2 regions of the Pantoea sp. X-Soil-YNGN-844 genome follow, and region 2 is predicted to be linked to the other one. Evidence: predicted binding sites of a transcription regulator. Region 2 holds the regulator's gene; the other holds the start of a gene.
The links. Region 2 encodes PhoB, which activates phosphate uptake and scavenging genes when phosphate is short. Its sites were predicted from a motif close to CTGTCATAAAACTGNCNNAT; they were not measured.

Region 1 (4,653 bases), 2.8 Mb from region 2:
ACACCATTGGAGCGTGACAGCCGCTGATAGAGGTCTTTACGCCCTGATACATTCAGGCGTGCGCTGCCCGCCCAGTTTGAGCGATAGAGGCAAAGCAGAATGGCGAAAGCGAGCATAATGACAACCGGTGCCTGGATGCCCAGGAAGCTCCAGTTCATGAACTCTACCTGCCACTTCAGATGCACGCCGGGGATCATCTGCAGGGCATTGGCGATACCGGACATACAGAGCAGCAGCAGCCAGACGATGCCGGTGGCGAACACGCCCTGCAGAACAAAAATACAGCCGTAAAGCGCGACCAGAAAATAGACATCCCAGCCCGACGAGCGGCGGATTTTAAAGCGGCTGTTTAAATCACGGCTGGTGTACCAGTAACCACTGACCATCAGCACCATAAATATTGCGGTACCCACCTTACACTCCCTTTAACGTATTCACATGGCGGGCAAAATCTTCGTGGACTTCCTCACTCAGCGTGTTGACCGAGATATTACCGTTCTCATCAATAATGATGCGCTCACCTTCGGCGATGGAGTCATTGATATCCTGACGGGTCATGATCTGCAGAAACTTCTCGGGACTGGCAAAGACCGACTTAACAAATTTAAACATAGCGATCCACTTGTTGGCCTGAAAATTGAAGTATGTGACCGAATCCACACTCTCGCCTGTTTAATTTCAGGTGAAATTTCTTAAAATCAATTAATTAGCGAAGCGGTATCCACACGATCCGGCCTGTTTTTTGCAGAAATCTTCAACGTAACCAGCAGCCTGCCGCAAAAAGCCTCCTTTTTATACCGGTGTGGTATGCAACAACGCCGAACCGCCTCCCCGCCGGAAAGCGCTAAGCTCAATGGTTAGCCCTTTTCTGTCACCCTGTCTGAAACGCATCGAGGAAGGTTTGCATGAAATTACGAACACTGGGCCGCACCGGTCAGCGCGTCTCTGAAATTGGCTTTGGCGCATGGGCCATTGGCGGAACCTGGGGAGAAGTAAGCATAGAGGATGCCAAAGCCGCGCTGAACGCCGCGCTGGATGCGGGCATCACCTTTATTGATACCGCCGATGTCTATGGCGATGGCCGCTCAGAAAAGATTATCGCAGAGGTGCTGAACCAGCGCGGCGGGGAACGCCCGTTTGTCGCCACCAAGCTGGGGCGTCGGCTTTCACCGCACGTGGCTGAGGGCTACAACGCCGAAAATCTCAACACCTTTATCGATCGCTCACGTGAAAATCTGCAGACCGAAACGCTGGATCTGGTGCAGCTGCACTGCCCGCCGACCGAGGTCTACTACAACCCGGACGTCTTTGCGGTGATGGATGAGATGGTGGCTGCCGGAAAAATCCGTCACTACGGTGTTTCCGTTGAGAAAGTCGAGGAAGGGCTAAAGGCGCTGGAATTTCCCAACGTCTCGTCGATTCAGCTGATCTACAACATTTTCCGCCAGCGTCCAGCAGAACTGCTGCTGCGTGAGGCGAAACGCCGTGATGTGGCGATTATCGCCCGCGTGCCACTGGCTTCAGGTCTGCTGACCGGTAAAATGAATGCCGACAGCGTGTTTGCCGCTGACGACCATCGCACCTTTAACCGCAATGGCGAAGCGTTCGATAAGGGCGAGACCTTCTCCGGCGTGCCGTATGAGGTGGCGCTGGAAGCGGTTGAGGAGATTCGCCGCTTTGTCACCGGGGACACCACCATGGCGATGTTTGCGCTGCGCTGGATCCTGATGAACGAAGATGTCAGCGTGGTAATCCCTGGCGCGAAAAACCGTGAACAGGCTGAAGCCAATGCCCGCGCCAGCGATGTCGAGGCGCTCTCTGAGGAGACGATGGCAGCGCTGAAGCAGATCTATCAGGAGAAGATCGCGCCTCACGTGCATCAGCGCTGGTAGACGCGCGTTACAACGCCTGGGCGCAGGCCCAGGCGGAACTCCAGGCCCACTGGAAGTTATAGCCGCCCAGCCAGCCGGTGACATCGGCCACTTCACCAATAAAGTAAAGTCCCGGCACCGCACGCGCCTCCATGGTTTTTGATGAGAGCTGCGTCGTATCCACCCCGCCCAGCGTTACTTCCGCCGTACGATAGCCCTCTGTGCCGTTTGGCTGGATGCGCCAGGCGTGCAGTGTCTGCGCCAGTTCGGTCTGCTGTTTGCTGTTGAGCTGCTTCAGAGTGATGTCTGGTACCACCTTCAGCGTCTGCAGGACTTCCACCAGGCGCTTCGGCAGAATTTTCGCCAGGCTGTTTTTCAGGCTGAGATTCGGATGTGCTTCACGCTGTGCCTTCAGAAACGCCTCAAGCGGTGTGGCGGGCGACAGATTGATAGTGACGAATTCACCCGGCTGCCAGTAGCTGGAGATCTGCAATACCGCCGGACCGGACAGGCCGCGATGGGTGAAGAGCATCGCCTCTTTGAAGCGGGTGCCATCCTGCGCATCAATCGTAGTTTCCAGCGCGACGCCTGACAGCGTCTGCAGCTGCTCCAGCAGCGGCTTGTGCAGAGTAAAGGGCACCAGCGCCGCCCGCGTCGGAAAGACGCTCAGGCCGAACTGCTCTGCAATTTTGTAGCCAAACGGCGAAGCGCCCAGAGCTGGCATCGACAGGCCGCCGCTGGCGATGACCAGCTTCTCCGCCTGAACCGTACTGCCGTTGAGTTGCAGGGTATAACCGCTTTCATCACGCGCCACACTAAGCACTTCACTGCGCAGCCGCAGGGTGACATTGCCCTTGTCACATTCGGCCAGCAGCAGATCGACAATCTGCTGAGCCGAGTCATCACAGAAGAGCTGGCCCAGGGTTTTCTCATGCCAGGCAATCCCGTGACGATTGACCAGATCGATAAAATCCCACTGGGTATAACGCGCCAGCGCCGATTTACAGAAGTGGGGATTGTGCGACAGATAGGCCGCCGGTTCGGTATAGAGGTTGGTGAAGTTGCAGCGGCCACCGCCCGACATCAAAATCTTGCGTCCCGGCTTTTTGCCGTTATCCAGCAGTAACACGCGGCGCCCCCGCTGTCCGGCCTGGGCGGCACAGAACAGACCGGCGGCGCCGGCACCAATGATGATAACGTCAAACTGTTCCACTGCGGTTCACTCACTTAACTGGAAAGGCGCAGATTGTAGTGATCTGCTCACTGAGACGCCAGCGTCAAAAAATTGCCGTAAATGTGTCATATTGTATCTGCTTAATATCTAACCCTTTTTAGCTGAGTTACCCTTCAGCCTTACGACGAAAGGTCAAATTAACGCTATATTTTCCTTTCCCATACAGCACGTTGTCGCGGATAATGCGCCGCGTTCATGTCCTCCAAAAATGGCGTAACGTTTATGCTACATCTGTTTGCTGGTCTAGACCTCAGTACTAGCCTGTTATTGGTTCTTGCCCTGCTGTTTGTATTGTTTTACGAAGCAATCAACGGTTTCCACGACACGGCCAACGCAGTTGCGACGGTCATCTATACGCGTGCCATGCGTGCCCAGCTTGCTGTGGTGATGGCGGGTGTATTCAACTTCCTTGGCGTGCTGCTCGGTGGATTGAGTGTCGCTTACGCTATTGTTCATATGCTTCCCACCGATCTGTTGTTAAATGTTGGATCGGCTCACGGTCTCGCCATGGTGTTTTCTATGCTGCTGGCGGCGATTATCTGGAACCTCGGCACCTGGTATCTCGGTCTGCCGGCCTCCAGCTCCCATACCCTGATCGGCGCCATTATCGGTATCGGTCTGACCAACGCCCTGATGACCGGAACATCGGTAGTTGATGCACTCAACATCCCGAAAGTCCTGAACATCTTCCTTTCTCTGATCCTGTCGCCGATTGTCGGCCTGGTGATGGCGGGCGGCTTGATCTTCATTCTGCGTCGCTACTGGAGCAATACCAAAAAGCGTGCGCGTATTCATATGACGCCTGCTGACCGCGAGAAGATCGACGGCAAGAAAAAGCCGCCGTTCTGGACCCGTATCGCCCTGATTGTTTCGGCAATTGGCGTGAGCTATTCGCACGGCGCGAATGACGGTCAGAAAGGCATTGGCCTGATCATGCTGGTCCTGATTGGCGTGGCTCCGGCCGGTTTCGTGGTGAATATGAATGCCTCCGGGTATGACATTACGCGTACCCGCGATGCGGTTAATCACCTGGAGCAGTATTACCAGCAGCATAACGCCTCGCTGACGCACATCATCCAGATGGCACCGCCTAAGCTGCCAACGCCGGAAGAAGTGCCAGCGACCAGCCCGCAGGAGTTCCACTGTGACAGCGCGCGTGCACTGCAGGCAGTTCAGCGTGCTCAGGTGTTGCTGAATAATCTGCAGAGCTACGACCAGCTGACGGTTGAGCAGCGCGGTCAGATGCGTCGTCTGCTGCTGTGTATCTCAGACACCGCCGATAAAGCGGCCCGTCTGGAAGAGACCTCGCCAGATGACAAGCGCTTCCTCAATAAGCTGAAAAGCGACCTGCTTGGCACGATCGAGTATGCGCCGATCTGGATTATTGTGGCCGTGGCGCTGGCGCTGGGCATCGGCACCATGATTGGCTGGCGTCGTGTTGCCACCACCATTGGTGAGAAGATTGGTAAAAAAGGCATGACCTATGCACAGGGCATGTCAGCGCAGGTGACCGCCGCGGTGTCGATTGGCGTCGCCAGCTATACCGGC
Region 2 (17,406 bases):
CGCGCTGCTGATCCAGCGTCGTATCCAGCTCACCGCCTGGGCAGGATCGCATGCTGAAACCGAAATGGCGCGCAGTCTCGGCCCGGCATGGGCCAGTCATTCGGTCCGACTCTGCCGCGATTATCTTGAGGGGAAACCGCTGCCGGTCGGCGTCTGATGCACCAGCGGCGGGCGTGGCTGCGCCGCCGCAGTGCCGGATACCGTGTCCGCGCGCAGTCCGGACCGCCCGCATGCGGGGCTTAGCGACCTGGTATGGAATTTGCTCTGATCTCAGGAACGGGTGATCCACCTGACTTCTGACTGAGGCGACCATGAATCCGACACTGATCAAGCCCGATGCGTTTGCGGCCTGCTCTGCCGCGGCAGGGGCAGGCAATCACGGCGTGCTGGCTGCGGCGGCGACCGGCCTGAGTGAGTTTATTCATACACAGGGCGGCGATGTTGATCGCATTTTTGGCATCAGCGGCATCGATCCGGAGCGCCTGGCCAGCCCGACGCTAAGCCTGGGGCTGGTGAACTACTGTCGGGTGCTGGAAGAGGCGGCGCGGCACTCTGGTTTTGATAACTTCGGTTTGCACTACGGCAGGCAGTTTAAACCGCAGTCATTAGGCCTGATCGGCTACATTGGCTTGTGCTCCGCCACGCTGGAACAGGCGCTGCACAATGTGGTTAACGCATTTCCCTGGCATCAGCACGACACCTTAACCCGGCTGGTTGATAAAGGAGAATGCTGGCGGCTCGACTATCAGGTGCGCCACGGGGCTATTCTGTCGCGCCGTCAGGATGCCGAGCTGACGCTGGGGATGTTTATGAATCTGATCCGTCACGTCGCGGGGAGACACTGGGCACCGCGCGAAGTCCATTTTGAACATCCGCGTCCCGGTCAGTGGCACGATCACTGCAAAGTGTTTGATGCGCCGGTCTGGTTCGATCAGCCGTTTAATTCGCTGGTAATTCCGAAACGCGATCTGCTGCGCGCGATGCCGGAGAGCGATCCGATCCTGTTGATGGTGATGCAGGATGCGATCCGGCGGCTGAACCGCGGGACGTCTCAGCAGAGCATGATTGAGCAGGCGCGTTCGCAGGTTAATTTATCGCTGATGCAGGGCGAGCCGGTGCTGGAAGAGGTGGCGGATAAACTCGGGCTGTCGAGCTGGTCACTGCAGCGGCGGCTGCGCGAAGAGGGCAGCAGCTTTACTGCGCTGGTGGATCAGGTGCGCTGCGAAATGGCGACGCACTATCTGCAGCAGAAGCAGCTGCCGATCTCGGAGATGGCGCTGCTGCTGGGCTACTCGGAAGTCAGCGCGTTCTCACGCGCATTTCGCCGCTGGTTTGGCATCAGTCCGCGCCAGTGGCGCCAGGAAGGCCTGGCCAGCTAACCACGCGGCGCAAAGCCAAACCACGCCGGTTGTCCCGGCGCCGGCGGTGGTGGCAGATCGCGCGTTTGTGCCACCAGCTGCCAGGCACGCAGGCAGAGCGCCTCATCCCCCTGAGTCTGCGTCACCGCATAATGTCTGCTGTGTTGTTGCCACTCCATCCGTACCAGACATTGCTTACCGGCGTAACGCGCCGCATCAGTAAACTGTCGATTCAGTACCGGTTGCATTTGATTAGTCCAGTGACAGGATTTGCTGTCCGGATCCTTCGCAGGCTCACACAGGTTTGCCACGCTATCACGTTGCTTTGACACAGGTTGCTGACAGGCGCTGAGCAGCACTGCAATAATCACAGCTGGCAATATTCTCACTCTTGTATTAATTAAATTCATTAAATTAGCCACTTTGTTCTAAAGATCTTCCGGTCTGCTGCCGACAGTCTACAGACCGGTCTGCTGAATGCTATGGCATTCCTCCGACTGTCGGCAGAACCAGAATTTACCGCCCTGTGCGGATGATGTCTCTTTTCACTTCATGGATTAGAAATGCAGAAAAAATATGCCTTTGCGGCACTCTCCTTGTTAACCACCTCGCTAATCAGCGGCTGTGCTACCGAATCTTCCCGTGCTATTCAGGCTCCGCAGGTTCGCGCAGCCAGCCAGCCGGTTTATCAGGGCGTCCGCAGCCCGATTGCGGTAGGTCAGTTTGATAACCGCTCCTCGTACATGAACGGCATCTTCTCTGATGGCGTCGATCGGCTGGGTAATCAGTCGAAAACCATTCTGATTACCCATCTGCAGCAGACCAATCGCTTCAGCGTGCTGGATCGCAGCAACCTGAAAGAGCTGCAGCAGGAGTCTGACTTCAAACGCAGCCAGCAGAATATTAAAGGCGCGAACTACATCATCACCGGTGATATTACCGAGTTTGGCCGCAAAGAAGTGGGCGATCAGCAGCTGTGGGGCATTCTGGGCCGCGGCAAAACCCAGATCGCCTATGCCAAAGTCAATCTCAACGTGGTGGATGTCATTACCTCTGAAGTGGTTTACAGCACCCAGGGTGCGGGCGAGTACCAGCTTTCGGCGCGTGAAGTGATCGGCTTTGGCGGCACCAGCAGCTATGACTCGACGCTGAACGGCAAAGTGATGGATCTGGCGATTCGCGAAGCGGTCGATCATTTAGTGGATGGAATCAACAACGGCGCATGGCGTCCGGCTAAATAAGGAAGCAGTAAATGAAAATGATCACACTGGGCAGCCTGCTGATGGCAGCGGCGCTGCTAGCCGGCTGTGCGCCAAAAGCGCCGAAAACGATCTACTACTGGGGCGACTATCAGGAACAGATTTATAGCTACTATCAGCAAAGCGGCGATCCGCTGAAGCAGATCGATGCGCTGAATCTGGATGTGGAAAAAGCCCGTGCTGCGAGTCAGCCCGTACCGCCAGGCCTGCATGCGCAACTCGGACTGCTCTACGCTAAAACCGGTGATACCAATAAAGCGTTTGGTCAGTTCGCCACCGAGAAGCAGCTGTTCCCCGAATCAGCACCTTACATGGATTTTCTGATGAGTAAAAAACAAGGAGTGGTACAGTGAAAAAATGGATTGCCCTGAGCGGCGCGCTGATGGTGCTGTTGCTGACCGGCTGTGCGCAGCCAAAAAAACCGTACGACTACACGGCGTTTCGTGCCAGTAAGCCCGCCTCAATTCTGGTGCTGCCTGCCGCTAACACCTCGCCGGATATCAACGCCGCTCACAGCCTGAACTCACTGGTGACGCGTCCGCTGGCCGAAGCCGGTTACTACGTCTTCCCGGTGGCGGTGGTTGAAGAGACCTTTCAGCAGAACGGCCTGACCAACGCCAGCGACGCCCAGGCGGTCAGCGTGAAACGTCTGAATGAGATCTTCCACGCCGATAGCGCGCTCTATATCTCAATTAGCGACTATGGCAGCAGCTATCGGGTGATCGACAGTGTGACCACCGTGACCGCCAAAGCACGGCTGGTGGATTTGCGCAGCGGCAAAGAGATCTGGCAGGGTAAGGCCACTGCCAGCGACAGTGAAGAGAACAACAATAATAATGGCGGACTGGTGGGGATGCTGGTGAACGCGGCGATCAAACAGATTGCCAGCAACGTCACGGATAAAGCGCACACCGTGGCTGGACTGACCAGCAATCGTATGCTGGCCCAGAACGAGCAGGGCGGGTTACTTACCGGCCCACGCTACACGCTGGTTAGCGCCCGCTGATCAGACTCAGACGGGCGCTCTGGCGCCCGTTATCCCTGCGGCAGCTCCAGCTGGCTATAACCCAGGCCATTCATTTTGCGTACCTTGATCTGCACCGGGATGCGCTCTTTCATCGCTTCCACGTGGCTAATCACCCCTATGGTTTTGCCGCTGGCGTTGAGCGCGTCCAGGGCATCCAGCGCGGTATCCAGCGTCTGAGCATCCAGCGTGCCGAACCCCTCATCCAGAAACAGCGATTCGATGCGCGTTTTGTGGCTGACCAGATCCGATAACGCCAGCGCCAGCGCCAGACTGACCAGGAAGCTCTCGCCACCTGACAACGTGCGGGTATCGCGAGCCGCGTCGGCCTGCCAGGTATCGACGACATCCAGCTCCAGCAGATCCTGCGCCCGGCGCTGCAGCAGATAACGGCCATGCAGCCGATCGAGCTGACGGTTGGCAAGCGCTACCAGATGATCCAGCGTTAACCCCTGGGCGAAGCGCCGGAATTTATCGCCGCTGGCGGAGCCGATCAGATCGTTGAGCAGGCTCCACTGCGCCAGCACTACACCATCCTGTTCAATCTGCGTCATCAGGCTCTGCTGTCGGGCGCGGAGGCTGGCGTCGCTGTGCAGCTGCTGCTGAATCTGACCCTGCTGGCTGGCGTTGTCGCGCAGGGCCAGCCGTAACTGCTCCAGCTGCTGCGTCAGCGCTTCCGCAGATTCCGGCATCGCGTCGGGCTTCGCCTGCTGATGGGCGCTGAACCGCTGGTGCAGATCTGCCAGTCGCGCCTGCTGCTGCTGGCATTGCTGATCGAGCTGCTGCAGCTGCTGGCGCAGTTGCAGCGCGGTCTGCTCATCCAGCAGCGCCGCGCGCAGGCTGGTTTCATCGGCAAATCCGGCGCTCTCCAGTGCCTGCTTCAGCACGCTTTCCGCCTCTGCCAGTTTACCGCTGAGCGTCTGACGCTGATTTTCCAGCCCCGACAGCTCACCCTGCAGGCGACTGACCTCAGCCTGCGCCTGCTGCAGGGCGGTTAGCTGCTGTGCCAGCTGTTCATCAGCGTGCTGAACGCGGGCCTGCAGCTGCTGACGGGCATGAGTGACATCGCGATCGCCAAACAGCGCCAGACGCTGCTGACGCATTTCGCTGAGCTGCGCCTGGCTCTGCTGCTGCTGCTGCTGGCGAGTCGTGAGTTGCTGCTGTTCCTGTTCAGCCTGCTGCTGCAGGGCAGTGAGCTGGGTTTCCCCTTTTAACAGCAGCGGCTGCAGGTTAGCGAGCAACTGCTCACTTTCCTGCCAGCGCTGCCAGCGCCGCTGTTGCTCCGCCAGCCACGCATCGCGATCGGCGGCATCCGGCAGGGCAAGATGGTGTGCGCTGAACTGCTGCTCCAGACGGCTCTGCAACTCCTCCCAGGCCTGCTGTTCCTGCTGCTGACGCTGTTGCAACGCATCCAGCGCCTGTTGCAGGCTGGTCAGCGACTGCTGCGCCAGCTGTTCTGCCTGCTGGTGCTGCTGCCAGGCCTGTAGCTGCTGAAGATGGTGATCTTTCGCAGCCTGACGCGCCTGTTCAGCAGCCTCCTGAGCCTGTCGCTGCTGCTCAAGCTGACTTTCACGGTCGCTTTGCTGCTGCTGCCACGCGGCTAAGGCCTCGCGATCGGCAAGCGGGAAGGTAAGTGCCAGCTCACCGCTCAGCGCCTGCCATTGCTGCTCAAGCTGATCAAGCTGTTGCTGCATCCCGGCGATTTCCTCGCGCAGGGCCTGCTGCTGCACTACTGACTGCTTCAGCTGTTCGTTTTTTGTCGTGCCCGCTTCGCGCAGTGCCTCGGTTTGCTGCTGCAGCGCAGCCCGGCGCTGCTGGTTAGCACTCACTTCCAGTGTGCTGTAGGCCTCGACGGCGGGATGAGTGCAGGAGCCGCACAGCGGGCAGGGCTGATCGGCGGTGAGCCGGGCGCGGTAATCGCTGAGGTCGACAATCTGCTGCTCCAGCGCGCAGATTTTTTCGACATCATCCAGCTGCTGTTTTTCGCGTTTCCACGTCTCGCGCAGGCTCTGGAGTTCCACTTCACTCTGCTGATGCGCTTTTTCCAGCGCGCTCAGCCTGTGCTGGCGCTGGCCCAGCTGCTGGTGCAGCGGCTGCCACTGGGTTGAGAGCAGCAGCAGTTGCTGACGCGCCGGACGGCTGTTTTGCAACTGGCTTAATGCCTGCCGCAGTGCAGCCGGTGGATGCTGCTCCTGAAGCGAAGTGAGTGCCTGCTCCGCCTGCAACAGCGCCTGGCTGGCCTGTTGCTCCGCCTGCTGGCGCGGCAGTGCCTGTTGTGCCTGTTGTTGCTGTTTCGCCTGTTGCGCATCGATCTGTTGCTGTTGCTGCTCGCGCTGTTGTGTCAGGCCCGCCAGCGTCGCCTCACGCTGTGCCAGCAGAGCAAAATTCTCCTGCCATACCGGCAGCGAAGCGCCCCAGTACGCCAGATCGGCCAGCTGCTCGCGTAACTGATGCTGTTCGGTAATCGCCTGCTGCCAGCCCGCGACCTGCTGCATCTGCTGCGTCAGGCTGGCCTGGGTCTGGTCGGCATGCTGCTGCTGCCGGGCATTTTCCTGCTGCTGCTCTGCAAGCTGCTGCTGCAGCGTGCTAATCCGCTGATCCAGCGGCAGGACCTGTTCCGTCAGCAGGCTCTCCTGCTGCTGCTGTTCCTGCTGCGCCTGCTGGCGGGCGGTCTGAGCGGCCACATAATTTTGCTGATGATGCTGCTGCTGGTTCTGCGCCTGCTGCTGCGCCGCGGTAAGCTGCTGATAGCGGCTCTCAGCCTGCTGCTGTTCACTGCGCAAGGCGTCGCGCTGCTGCAGTTTAATCCTCAGTTTTTCAGCCGGTTCGCTGCGCGCCAGACGCTGGCGGTCGGTTTCCGCCGCCTGTGACGCGGCCTGCACCTGCTGCAGCGTCGCTTCAGCCTGCTCACTCTCCTGCTGTAACTGCTGTGCCTGCTGCTGCCACTGCTGCTGTTGCTGCGCCTGCTGATAATCCGCGCTGAGCTGCTGTTCAGCCCTGGTCAGATCGCTGAGCTGCTGTTGCAGCGCGTCGCGGGCGTCGCTATCCAGCAGCGCCATCGCACCCGCCTGGCTGCGCAGCAGATCCAGCTGGGTTTTCGCCTCTTTATGACGCTCGTAGATGGCAGCGGAAATCAAGCCATAGATTTCAGTGCCGGTCAGCTCCTCCAGCAGTTCGGCGCGTTCACTGGCTTTCGCGTTGAGAAAGGCGGCGAATTGTCCCTGTGACAGCATCATTGAGCGGGTGAAGCGTTCGAAATCGAGTCCGGAGAGGGTTTCGATCATCTTCAGCTTGTCACCGACTTTATCGGCAACAATGGTGTTGTCGTCACAGCGCGCCAGCTCAACGCGCGGTGCCTGTAACTTGCCGTCAGCGGTGCCACGCGCGCGGTTCTGGCTCCAGAAGGCGCGCCAGGCTTCACCTTTGATCTCAAACTCGACCTCAGCCAGACATTCTGCGCAGTCGCGGGTCATCAGCGCATTCTGGCTCTGGGAAATCGCGCCCAGGCGCGGCGTCTGGTGATAGAGCGCCAGGCAGATGGCGTCCAGCAGGGTGGTTTTACCCGCCCCGGTGGCACCGGTAATAGCGAACAGGCCGTTGCTGGCAAAAGGCTCGGCGCGGAAGTCGATGAACCATTCACCGCGCAGGGCATTGAGGTTTTTAAACCGTAGCGTAAGGATCTTCATTGGGTCTCTTCCATGGCGGCCAGCGTCTGGCGGAACAACGTGATCATCTCGTCGATTTGCGCCGGTTGCAGCTCTTCATCCAGCGCCAGGCGGCGGGCAAAGACCTCTTCCACCTTCAGCTCACTCAGCGTTTCGTTGTCGAGCCGCGCCAGGCTCTGCTGCCGCTGTTCACGGCTGCGGCGCAGCAGCAAGACTTCGACCGGCAGTGTGGCGGTCAGGGTTTCGACCTGACGTTGCAGATCGCTGAGGTACTCCTGAGTGGTCACTTCGATGTCGAGCCAGGTCGGTTTTTCCTGCTCTGCCGAACTGAAGGCATTTAACTGTTCCGCAATCTGTGCCAGCGAACCTTTCAGCACCTGCATCGGCTGCGCCTGCGGCACCACCAGCGGCGTAACTGACTGCAGGCCGCTGGCCGCCAGCTCCAGCAGGAAGACGCTTTTTTCAGTCCCCAGCTCATCAAAGCTCAGTGGAATCGGTGAGCCGCTGTAGCGGATATGCTCGCTGCCCGCGACCCGCTGGGCGCGGTGAATATGGCCGAGCGCAATATAGTCAGCAGCGGGAAACGCGCTGGCGGGAAACGCGTCCAACGTGCCGATGTAGATGTCGCGCACCGAATCGCTCTGGCTGACGCCGACGGTGGTGAGGTGACCGGTAGCAATGACTGGCAGCGCATAGCCCAGCGCCTGGGCGGCGGCGAAACGCTGCTGATAGTGGTGGGCAATCGCCTCCAGCAGCGAGGTCTGCTTGTCGCGTCCCGACTGACCCGCCCGGCTGCGCAGGATATCGCGCGGGCGCAGATAGGGAATGGCGCACAGCAGGGCAGCCGGCTCGCCCTGGCGGGTGTTGAGCAGCAGCACATCATCCTGCGCCTGCGGGGTGGCGATCACCCGCGTGTTGAGACAGGCCAGCAATTCGCGTGACTCGTTCAGCGTTGCCACGGAATCGTGGTTACCCGCCAGCACAATCAGCTGACAGCCGGTAGGCTGCAGCGCCACCACGAAGCGGTTAAACATCTCGCGGGCGTAGCTGGGCGGCGTGCCGGTATCAAACAGGTCGCCTGCAATAATCAGCGCATCCACCTGATGCTGTTCAATCTGGATCAACAGCCAGTCAAGAAACGCCTGATGTTCCGCCGCCCGACTTTTGTTGTAGAAGAACTGCCCCAGATGCCAGTCCGCAGTATGAATAATGCGCATGATGAGTCCCTGCCGTTGTGATTCGCTGGGCGATTATACTGGCTCTGCGGCCAAAGCAAAAAATGTCGCTGCGCTGTCATAAATGATTACCAGTGAGGTTACAGGCAGGTTATGTTTTTCATAAAAGTGTCACAAATCTGACGCATAATGGCGCCGCGAATCTCAGTGACAGCCGTCATAATCAGCAGGAGTAATAATGGCTAAGCGCATTTTGGTTGTGGAGGATGAAGCCCCCATCCGTGAAATGTTGTGTTTTGTTCTGGAGCAGAACGACTATCAGCCAATCGAGGCGGAAGATTATGACAGCGCCGTTGGCAAGCTGATTGAACCCTGGCCCGATCTGATTTTGCTGGACTGGATGTTACCCGGTGGCAGCGGGATTCAGTTTATCAAGCATCTGAAGCGCGAGGCGATGACCCGCGATATCCCGGTGATGATGCTGACCGCGCGCGGCGAAGAGGAAGATCGGGTGCGCGGCCTGGAAGTGGGTGCCGATGATTACATTACCAAGCCGTTTTCACCCAAAGAGCTGATGGCGCGGATCAAAGCGGTGATGCGCCGCATTTCGCCGATGGCGGTGGAAGAGGTGATTGAGATGCAGGGGCTGAGTCTGGATCCCTCCTCACATCGCGTGATGTCCGAAACCACGCCGCTTGAGATGGGCCCCACCGAATATAAGCTGCTGCACTTCTTTATGACTCACCCGGAACGTGTCTACAGCCGCGAACAGTTGCTGAACCACGTCTGGGGCACCAATGTGTATGTGGAAGATCGCACTGTCGATGTTCACATTCGCCGTTTACGTAAAGCGCTGGAAGTCTCCGGCCACGATCGCATGGTACAAACCGTCCGTGGAACAGGGTATCGTTTCTCTGCCCGCTACTAAACGGAGCCTTTACCGTGCTGGAACGCCTCTCCTGGAAGAGATTACTGACAGAACTGCTGCTGGCCTGTCTGCCTGCGGCGCTGCTGGGCCTGCTGTCTGGCGGCCTGCCCTGGTGGCTGCTGCTGAGCGTATTGGTGGTGCTGTTGTGGCATTTTTACAATCTGATGCGGCTGTCGCACTGGCTGTGGCTCGACCGCACCATGACGCCACCGACCGGGCGTGCCAGCTGGGAACCGCTGTTTTATGGGCTTTACCAGATGCAGCTGCGCAACCGGCGGCGGCGGCGTGAACTGGGCAATCTGATTAAGCGTTTCCGCAGCGGGGCCGAATCGCTGCCGGATGCGGTGATCCTGACCACGGAAGAGGGCACTATTTTCTGGTGTAACGGCCTGGCGCAGCAGCACCTTGGCCTGCGCTGGCCGGAAGATAATGGCCAGAATATCCTCAATCTGCTGCGTTACCCGGAGTTCTCCCGCTATCTTCGCCAGCGCGATTTTGACAAGCCGCTGACGCTGGTGCTGAACAACAAACTTCACATGGAATTCCGCGTCATGCCCTACAGCGAAGGGCAGTGGCTGCTGGTGGCCCGTGATGTGACGCAGATGCATCAGCTGGAAGGGGCGCGCCGCAACTTCTTTGCTAACGTCAGCCATGAGTTACGCACGCCGCTCACCGTGCTGCAGGGCTATCTGGAGATGATGAATGACTCGGTGATGAGTGAGCCGTCGCGCAGCAAAGCGCTGCACACCATGTCGGAGCAGACGCGCCGCATGGACAGCCTGGTGAAACAGCTGCTGACGCTGTCGCGCATTGAAGCCGCGCCCGCGATCGATCTCAAAGAGAAGGTCGATGTGCCGGTGATGCTGAAGCTGCTGCAGCATGAGGCGGCGACGCTGAGTGGCGGTCGTCACGATATCCATTTCCATACCGATCCCCATCTGAAAGTGTTCGGCAACGACGAACAGCTGCGCAGTGCCATCTCCAATCTGGTTTACAACGCGGTGAATCACACGCCGGAGGGCACGCGGATCGATATCAGCTGGCTGCGTGGCAAGCAGGGCGCGACCTTCCGGGTGTGCGACAACGGGCCGGGTATCGCCTCTGAACATATTCCGCGTCTGACCGAGCGGTTCTACCGGGTTGATAAGGCGCGTTCGCGCGCCACCGGCGGCAGCGGGCTGGGACTGGCGATTGTGAAACATGCGCTGAGTCACCACAACGCGCGGCTCGATATCACCAGCGTGCCGCATAAAGAGACCTGTTTTACCTTTACGCTGCCCGCAAGGTTGATTGTCAGCAGCGTGATGCAGGAGAATGCCGTTCATTAATCGCTGCCGGATCTCTCTGATGCGCCTCCTTGTTTTGTTAATCGTCTCTCTGCTGCCGGGTCTGGCGCTGGCCCAGCCCGGCGCACTCTCCGGCAATCTCAGCAGCGTCGGATCCGACACGCTCGGCTATCTGATGACCCTGTGGGGCGAAGATTTCAGTCGTCAGGCACCGGGCGTCAATGTGCAGGTTCAGGCCTCCGGTTCGTCTACCGCGCCGACCGCGCTGGCGGCGGGTGCCGCACAGCTTGGGCCGATGAGTCGACCGATGCAGGCCGATGAACGTCAGGCCTTTGAGGCGCGCTACGGCTATCCACCGCTGGCGGTGCCGGTGGCAATGGATGCGCTGGTGGTGGTGGTCAATCAGCGTAATCCGCTGCAGCAGATTGAACCGCGCCAGCTCGACGCTATTTTCTCCATTACCCGCCTGTGTGGCGCGCACAGTGTGCCGCTGCGCTGGGGCGATCTTGGTTTAACCGGCGACCAGTGGCGCGAACGGCCGATTCAGCGTTATGGCCGCAACTCCGCCTCCGGCACCTGGGGTTTCTTCAAACAGCAGGTGCTGTGCAAAGGCGATTTCCGCAGTGACGTAGCGGAGTTTCCCGGCTCGGCCGCGGTGGTGCAGGCGGTGGCTGGTAATTCGCGCAGCATCGGCTACGCCAGTTTTGGCTTTCACCTCAGCGGCGTAAAAATGCTGGCGGTGGTGAATGACCAGGGCCAGGCGATTGCTCCGGATGCCGATGCTATCCGCAGCGGCCGCTATCCCTGGGCGCGTCCGCTTTATCTCTATGTCAACAAAGCGCCCGGCAAACCGCTGCCACCGCTGGTAGCCGCGTTTCTGCAACAGGTGCTTTCCGTGCAGGGACAGCGGCGTGTCAGCGAAGCGGGCTACCTGCCGCTCTCTGACAGCCAGATGGCGCAGGCGCGCGCAGCGCTGCAATAATCTTCCAGCATGAATTTTTTTCATCATCGCTGAATTTTCTTCAGTTGCAGACAAAGGTGACTCGTGTCACTCTGCATTCGGACATATAGCCATCCAGATGGCTATTTATATCAGAATGTAATTATTTCCTGCCGTAATCATTTGCAGGAAGGTCAGGAGTGATCATGCAAAGAGAAACCGCCCCGTTCCGCGCCGACACCGTTGGCAGCTTTCTGCGTCCCGCTGCAATTAAGCAGGCACGCGAACAGTTTTCAGCCGGAGAGATTGATGCTGCCGCCCTGCGTCAGGTTGAAGATGTGGCAATCCGCGATGTGGTCGCGAAACAGCGTGAAAATGGCCTGAAAGTAGTGACAGATGGCGAGTTCCGTCGCGGCTGGTGGCACTTCGACTTCTTCTATGGTCTTGACGGCGTTGAGAGCTATGAAGCGGAGCAGGGCATCCAGTTTAATGGCGTGCAGACTAAAGCGCATGGCGTGAAAGTGGTGAGCAAACTCGGTTTCCCGGCGGATCACCCGATGCTCGACCATTTCCGCTTCCTGCAGAGTATTGCCGGTGATGCGGTGCCGAAGATGACCATTCCCAGCCCCAGCGTGCTGCACTTCCGCGGTGGCCGCAAAGTGATTGATTCGGAAGTCTATCCCGATCTGGCGGACTACTTCGACGATCTGGCGCAGACTTACAAACAGGCGATCAAGGCGTTTTACAACGCGGGCTGTCGCTATCTGCAGCTGGATGACACTGTCTGGGCGTACCTCTGTTCTGAAGATCAGAAGCGCGATATCCGCGCACGTGGCGACGACCCGGACCAGCTGGCCCAGACGTATGCTCAGGTGCTGAATAAAGCGCTGGAAGATAAACCTGCCGATCTGACCGTGGGGCTGCATGTCTGTCGCGGGAATTTCCGCTCAACCTGGATCTCTGAAGGCGGCTACGGGCCGGTGGCAGAAATCCTGTTCGGCAGCGTCAACGTGGATGCATTCTTCCTGGAGTATGACAACGCCCGTTCCGGCGGCTTTGAGCCACTGCGTTACGTTAAGCCGGGCCATCAGCAGGTCGTTCTGGGCCTGATCACCACCAAAGTGGGTGAGCTGGAAGATCCGGCGCAGGTGAAAGCCCGACTGGAAGAGGCGACGCAGTATGTCAGCCTGGACCAGATCTGCCTCAGCCCGCAGTGCGGCTTTGCCTCTACCGAAGAGGGCAACAGCCTGAGCGAAGCCGAGCAATGGCAGAAGATTCGTTTAGTGGTCGATATCGCTAATCAGGTCTGGTAATGCTGTAACGTTGTGCAGACAGGCGCGTAAAACGCGCCTTTTGTGTATCTTCTGGCCCGTTTATGCGGGGTTTTCTCACGCTCTGTCTGTTATTTAAGCACATCATCTTGTGTGCCTGCGGCAAAAATTAACGCTATCCACTGCCTTTTGAAAAAATGGCGGCATAACCTTCTGGTTTTCCGATCCCGTATTGCCTTTCACCGCTATAAACGTTTTACTTAGCGCCGTTGTCGATCCATCCCTCTGTGAACAGAATAAAAGCAGCTTAAATCACCTGCGCTTTACCCTGCGACGAGCATAATGCGCTGACATTGTCAGCCAGGTCGCGGTTTGCACGCAGCGAGGGGACAACACTAACCCAACTTCCACCGCAACATCAGTGACAGGCCGTATGACACATCGTTTAACTTCGAAGGACATTCTCGCGCTGGGCTTTATGACATTTGCCCTGTTTGTTGGCGCGGGCAACATCATTTTCCCGCCCATGGTCGGTATTCAGTCTGGCGAACACGTCTGGACAGCCGCCATCGGCTTTCTGATTACCGCTGTTGGTCTGCCCGTGATGACCGTGATCGCCCTGGCCCGCGTCGGCGGCGGCGTGGATGCGCTCAGCACCCCGATTGGCAAGGTCGCTGGCATCGTGCTGGCCACCGTGTGCTATCTGGCTGTCGGGCCGCTGTTTGCTACGCCGCGCACGGCAACCGTCTCGTTTGAGATGGGCATTGCACCGCTGACCGGCGATGGCGCGCTGCCGCTGTTCATCTATAGCCTGATCTATTTCGCGCTGGTGATTGGCGTGTCGCTCTATCCGGGCAAGCTGCTCGACACGGTAGGGCACTTCCTGGCGCCACTAAAAATTATCGCGCTGACCGTGCTGGGCGTGGCTGCACTGGTGTGGCCCGCAGGCGGCACCATTCCGGCGACCGCGGACTATCAGCGTGCGGCGTTCTCCAGCGGTTTCGTTAATGGCTATCTGACCATGGATACGCTGGGCGCGCTGGTGTTCGGCATCGTGATCGTTAACGCCGCCCGTTCACGTGGTGTTGATAATGCCGCGCTGCTGACCCGCTATACCGTGCTGGCAGGACTGATTGCCGGTCTGGGCCTGACGCTGGTCTACCTCTGCCTGTTTAAACTGGGCGCGGGCAGCGGGGCGCTGGTGGATCAAAATGCCAACGGCGCAGCGATTCTGCACGCGTATGTTCAGCATACCTTTGGCAGCATGGGCAGCTTCTTCCTGGCCGCGCTGATCTTCGTCGCCTGTATGGTGACTGCCGTCGGCCTGACCTGTGCCTGTGCGGAATTTTTTGCGCAATACCTGCCGTTGTCGTATAAAACGCTGGTGTTTATTCTGGGTCTGTTCTCGATGGTGGTGTCGAATCTCGGCCTGAGCCACCTGATTCAGATCTCCATCCCGGTACTGACGGCGATCTATCCGCCCTGTATCGTGCTGGTGGTGCTGAGTTTCACCCTTAACTGGTGGAATAAGAGCAGCCGGATTATCGCGCCAGCGATGCTGGTCAGCCTGCTGTTTGGCATTGTTGATGCGATTAAAACCACCGGGTTTAAAGATTTGCTGCCGGCATTCAGTCAGCACCTGCCGCTGGCTGACCAGGGTCTTGCCTGGTTGCCACCGTCGCTGGTAATGCTGCTGATTGCCGCTGTTGTAGATCGGGTGAAAGGACCGGAACAGGTTGCCGTTCACTCGTAACAGAATGCACTGATTTTTCTTTAACCACGGGCCTGCCCGTGGTTTTTTCATTTCACAGGTACAGGTTGTTATGCAAGAAACCAACAAGCTCAAACGCGGACTGAGCACGCGCCACATCCGCTTTATGGCGCTGGGATCGGCGATTGGCACCGGGCTGTTTTACGGTTCCGCCGATGCGATAAAAATGGCCGGACCGAGCGTGCTGCTCGCCTACATCATCGGCGGGGCAGTGGCGTATATCATCATGCGCGCGCTGGGTGAGATGTCCGTTAACAATCCTCAGGCCAGCTCTTTCTCCCGCTACGCGCAGGACTACCTTGGGCCGATGGCGGGCTATATCACCGGCTGGACCTACTGTTTTGAAATCCTGATTGTGGCGATTGCGGACGTTACCGCATTCGGCATCTATATGGGCGTCTGGTTCCCTGAGGTGCCGCACTGGATTTGGGTGCTGAGCGTGGTGCTGATCATCGGTGCCGTCAATCTGATGAGCGTGAAGGTGTTTGGCGAAGTGGAGTTCTGGTTCTCCTTCTTCAAAGTCGCCACCATCATTGTGATGATTCTGGCTGGTTTCGGCATGATTATCTGGGGGATTGGCAACGGCGGTCAGCCGACCGGTATCCATAACCTGTGGACCAACGGCGGCTTCTTCGCCCACGGCGTCGTCGGCATGCTGCTGTCGCTACAGATGGTGATGTTCGCCTATGGCGGCATCGAAATCATCGGTATCACTGCCGGTGAAGCGAAAGATCCGGAGAAGTCGATTCCGCGCGCGATTAACTCGGTGCCGTGGCGCATTCTGGTGTTCTACGTTGGCACGCTGTTTGTGATTATGTCGATCTATCCCTGGAATCAGGTAGGAACCTCGGGCAGCCCGTTTGTGCTGACCTTCCAGCATCTGGGGATCGCGGCAGCCGCCTCTATCCTCAATTTCGTCGTGCTGACCGCGTCGCTCTCGGCGATTAACAGCGATGTGTTTGGCGTGGGTCGCATGCTGCACGGGATGGCGCAGCAGGGTCATGCGCCGAAAGTCTTTATGAAGGTCTCGTCACGCGGCATTCCGTGGGTGACGGTGGTGGTGATGATGTTCGCCATGCTGATTGCGGTTTATCTCAACTACCTGATGCCGGAAAAAGTTTTCCTGGTGATCGCTTCGCTGGCGACCTTTGCAACGGTGTGGGTCTGGATCATGATTCTGCTGTCGCAGATCGCCTTCCGTCGCAAAATTGGCAAAGAGGCGGCGAGTAAGCTGCAGTTTGCGCTGCCAGGTGGCAGCTGGACGGCTGGCGTTGGCGTAGCGTTCCTGTGCTTTATTATCGGTCTGATTGGTTATTTCCCCGATACCCGCATTTCACTCTATGTTGGCATGGTGTGGATTGTGGTGCTGCTGCTGGGCTATAAACTGGTGCGTAAACCACGCTAATCTCCTGTTCTGCTCTCCTGATATATGGGGGAGCAGAACCCGCTATTTCCCTCTTTTATTTTCTCCTATCGCTGTTTATTTATGTGATCTTCGCCACAACGCTGAATTCTTTTATTACGCGTTAACGCTCTGTCAGCGAAATAAGACTCTGCGCCGGTTTATTACGGCGAATGTATCCCGAAAAGATTATTCAAACGGGCAGTGAATATCGCTGAAGGTTACAGGCGGGAAAAATTGTTGATGGGGCTTCATGCGCAGGAATGTGCAGCTATACGGGCACTGACGCGCTAAAAAAGCAGAGAGGCGGAAATAAAAAACGGCGAAACCAGTCGCCGAAATACGCAAGAATTACAGGAAAATAGATAATAAAGGGATGATTGACAGGACTATCGTAAATCAAAATGCGTGGCGCTGATAGTCAGGCGAATTAAATAAGAAAAGGTCGGAGCGGCTTTAATTAACAGCGGTTAACATTATTAAGGCCGCATTGCGGCTGTGGCCTTAATTTGATTAGCTACAGACTCAGGGCAATATAACCGAAACCGGCAGCACAGCGCTGTTGTCCAGGTTTTTTCGCAGCTGAGTCAGTGTGGATTCATAAGGGCAGAGGAGGCCGACAGCGGTGACTCTGCAGTCGGGCTGATGCCATTCCTGCTGTAATAACGGGTGTTTATCATCAATCGGTTGCAACTGACGAATCCCATCCAGACTTTGCGCCTGAAAATAGAGCCGCAAAAAACGCTCGCCGCTGTGGGTGTCGCGCCAGCGCTCCAGCACCAGACTGCTGCCCGGCGGAATGTTACCGCGAGAATAGCCGGGTAACTGCCAGTTAAAGTCCATCAGGGTGCGCACCATCGCAATGTTGGTGTCATGCGCGACGAGAACCAGCCAGCGGCCCGGCGAGCTGTCGGCAGCGATCGCTTCCAGCATCGTGTTGAGCAATATCGAGCCACGGCGCTGTGCCAGGTAGAGTACGTCGTTGCTGAGATCGTAGTTGGCGGTCAGCAGCGGCAGCAGGGCGGTGATCTGCGCGGCCAAAGTGATATGCCCCCAGGCGAGCTGATCAAACGGCAGATTTTCGCTGTAGCCCAGTCGCAGCGTCTCCACCATACTTGCCATCACGCTCAGCCCGTAAACGTAACTATTCCCGTTGCGGGTTTGCCGGAACGTCCAGGGCGCATCAAACAGGGGACAATCTGTTGCGGGGGGACAGACGGCGGCTTTCAACTGCTGAATCGCCGGTTGCAGTTGCTGTTGCAGGTGTGCCAGATCGCCCGCTTTCTGCTGTTTAGCAGCCAGTTCCTGTGCGGGATCGGTCCGGATG

Region 1: pitA (inorganic phosphate transporter PitA) is a predicted target of PhoB. The motif match lies at 3,157-3,176, and genes of this name have one in related genera.

Annotation. Positions count from the first base shown of each region.
Region 1 is NZ_AP036007.1:3,790,235-3,794,887, forward strand. It holds gene AC6I8C_RS17665 (hypothetical protein) at 1-413, opposite strand, end outside; gene AC6I8C_RS17670 (hypothetical protein) at 415-612, opposite strand; gene AC6I8C_RS17675 (aldo/keto reductase) at 906-1,892, shown strand; gene AC6I8C_RS17680 (BaiN/RdsA family NAD(P)/FAD-dependent oxidoreductase) at 1,900-3,084, opposite strand; gene pitA (inorganic phosphate transporter PitA) at 3,328-4,653, shown strand, end outside.
Region 2 is NZ_AP036007.1:952,406-969,811, forward strand. It holds gene AC6I8C_RS04220 (phosphotransferase enzyme family protein) at 1-157, shown strand, start outside; gene qhpR (AraC-like transcriptional regulator QhpR) at 312-1,379, shown strand; gene AC6I8C_RS04230 (cell envelope integrity TolA C-terminal domain-containing protein) at 1,376-1,606, opposite strand; gene AC6I8C_RS04235 (CsgG/HfaB family protein) at 1,922-2,599, shown strand; gene AC6I8C_RS04240 (DUF4810 domain-containing protein) at 2,611-2,970, shown strand; gene AC6I8C_RS04245 (DUF799 domain-containing protein) at 2,967-3,623, shown strand; gene AC6I8C_RS04250 (AAA family ATPase) at 3,653-7,327, opposite strand; gene sbcD (exonuclease subunit SbcD) at 7,324-8,523, opposite strand; gene phoB (phosphate response regulator transcription factor PhoB) at 8,720-9,409, shown strand; gene phoR (phosphate regulon sensor histidine kinase PhoR) at 9,424-10,737, shown strand; gene AC6I8C_RS04270 (PstS family phosphate ABC transporter substrate-binding protein) at 10,757-11,677, shown strand; gene AC6I8C_RS04275 (cobalamin-independent methionine synthase II family protein) at 11,842-12,948, shown strand; gene brnQ (branched-chain amino acid transporter carrier protein BrnQ) at 13,340-14,659, shown strand; gene proY (proline-specific permease ProY) at 14,730-16,082, shown strand; gene AC6I8C_RS04290 (histidine-type phosphatase) at 16,605-17,406, opposite strand, start outside.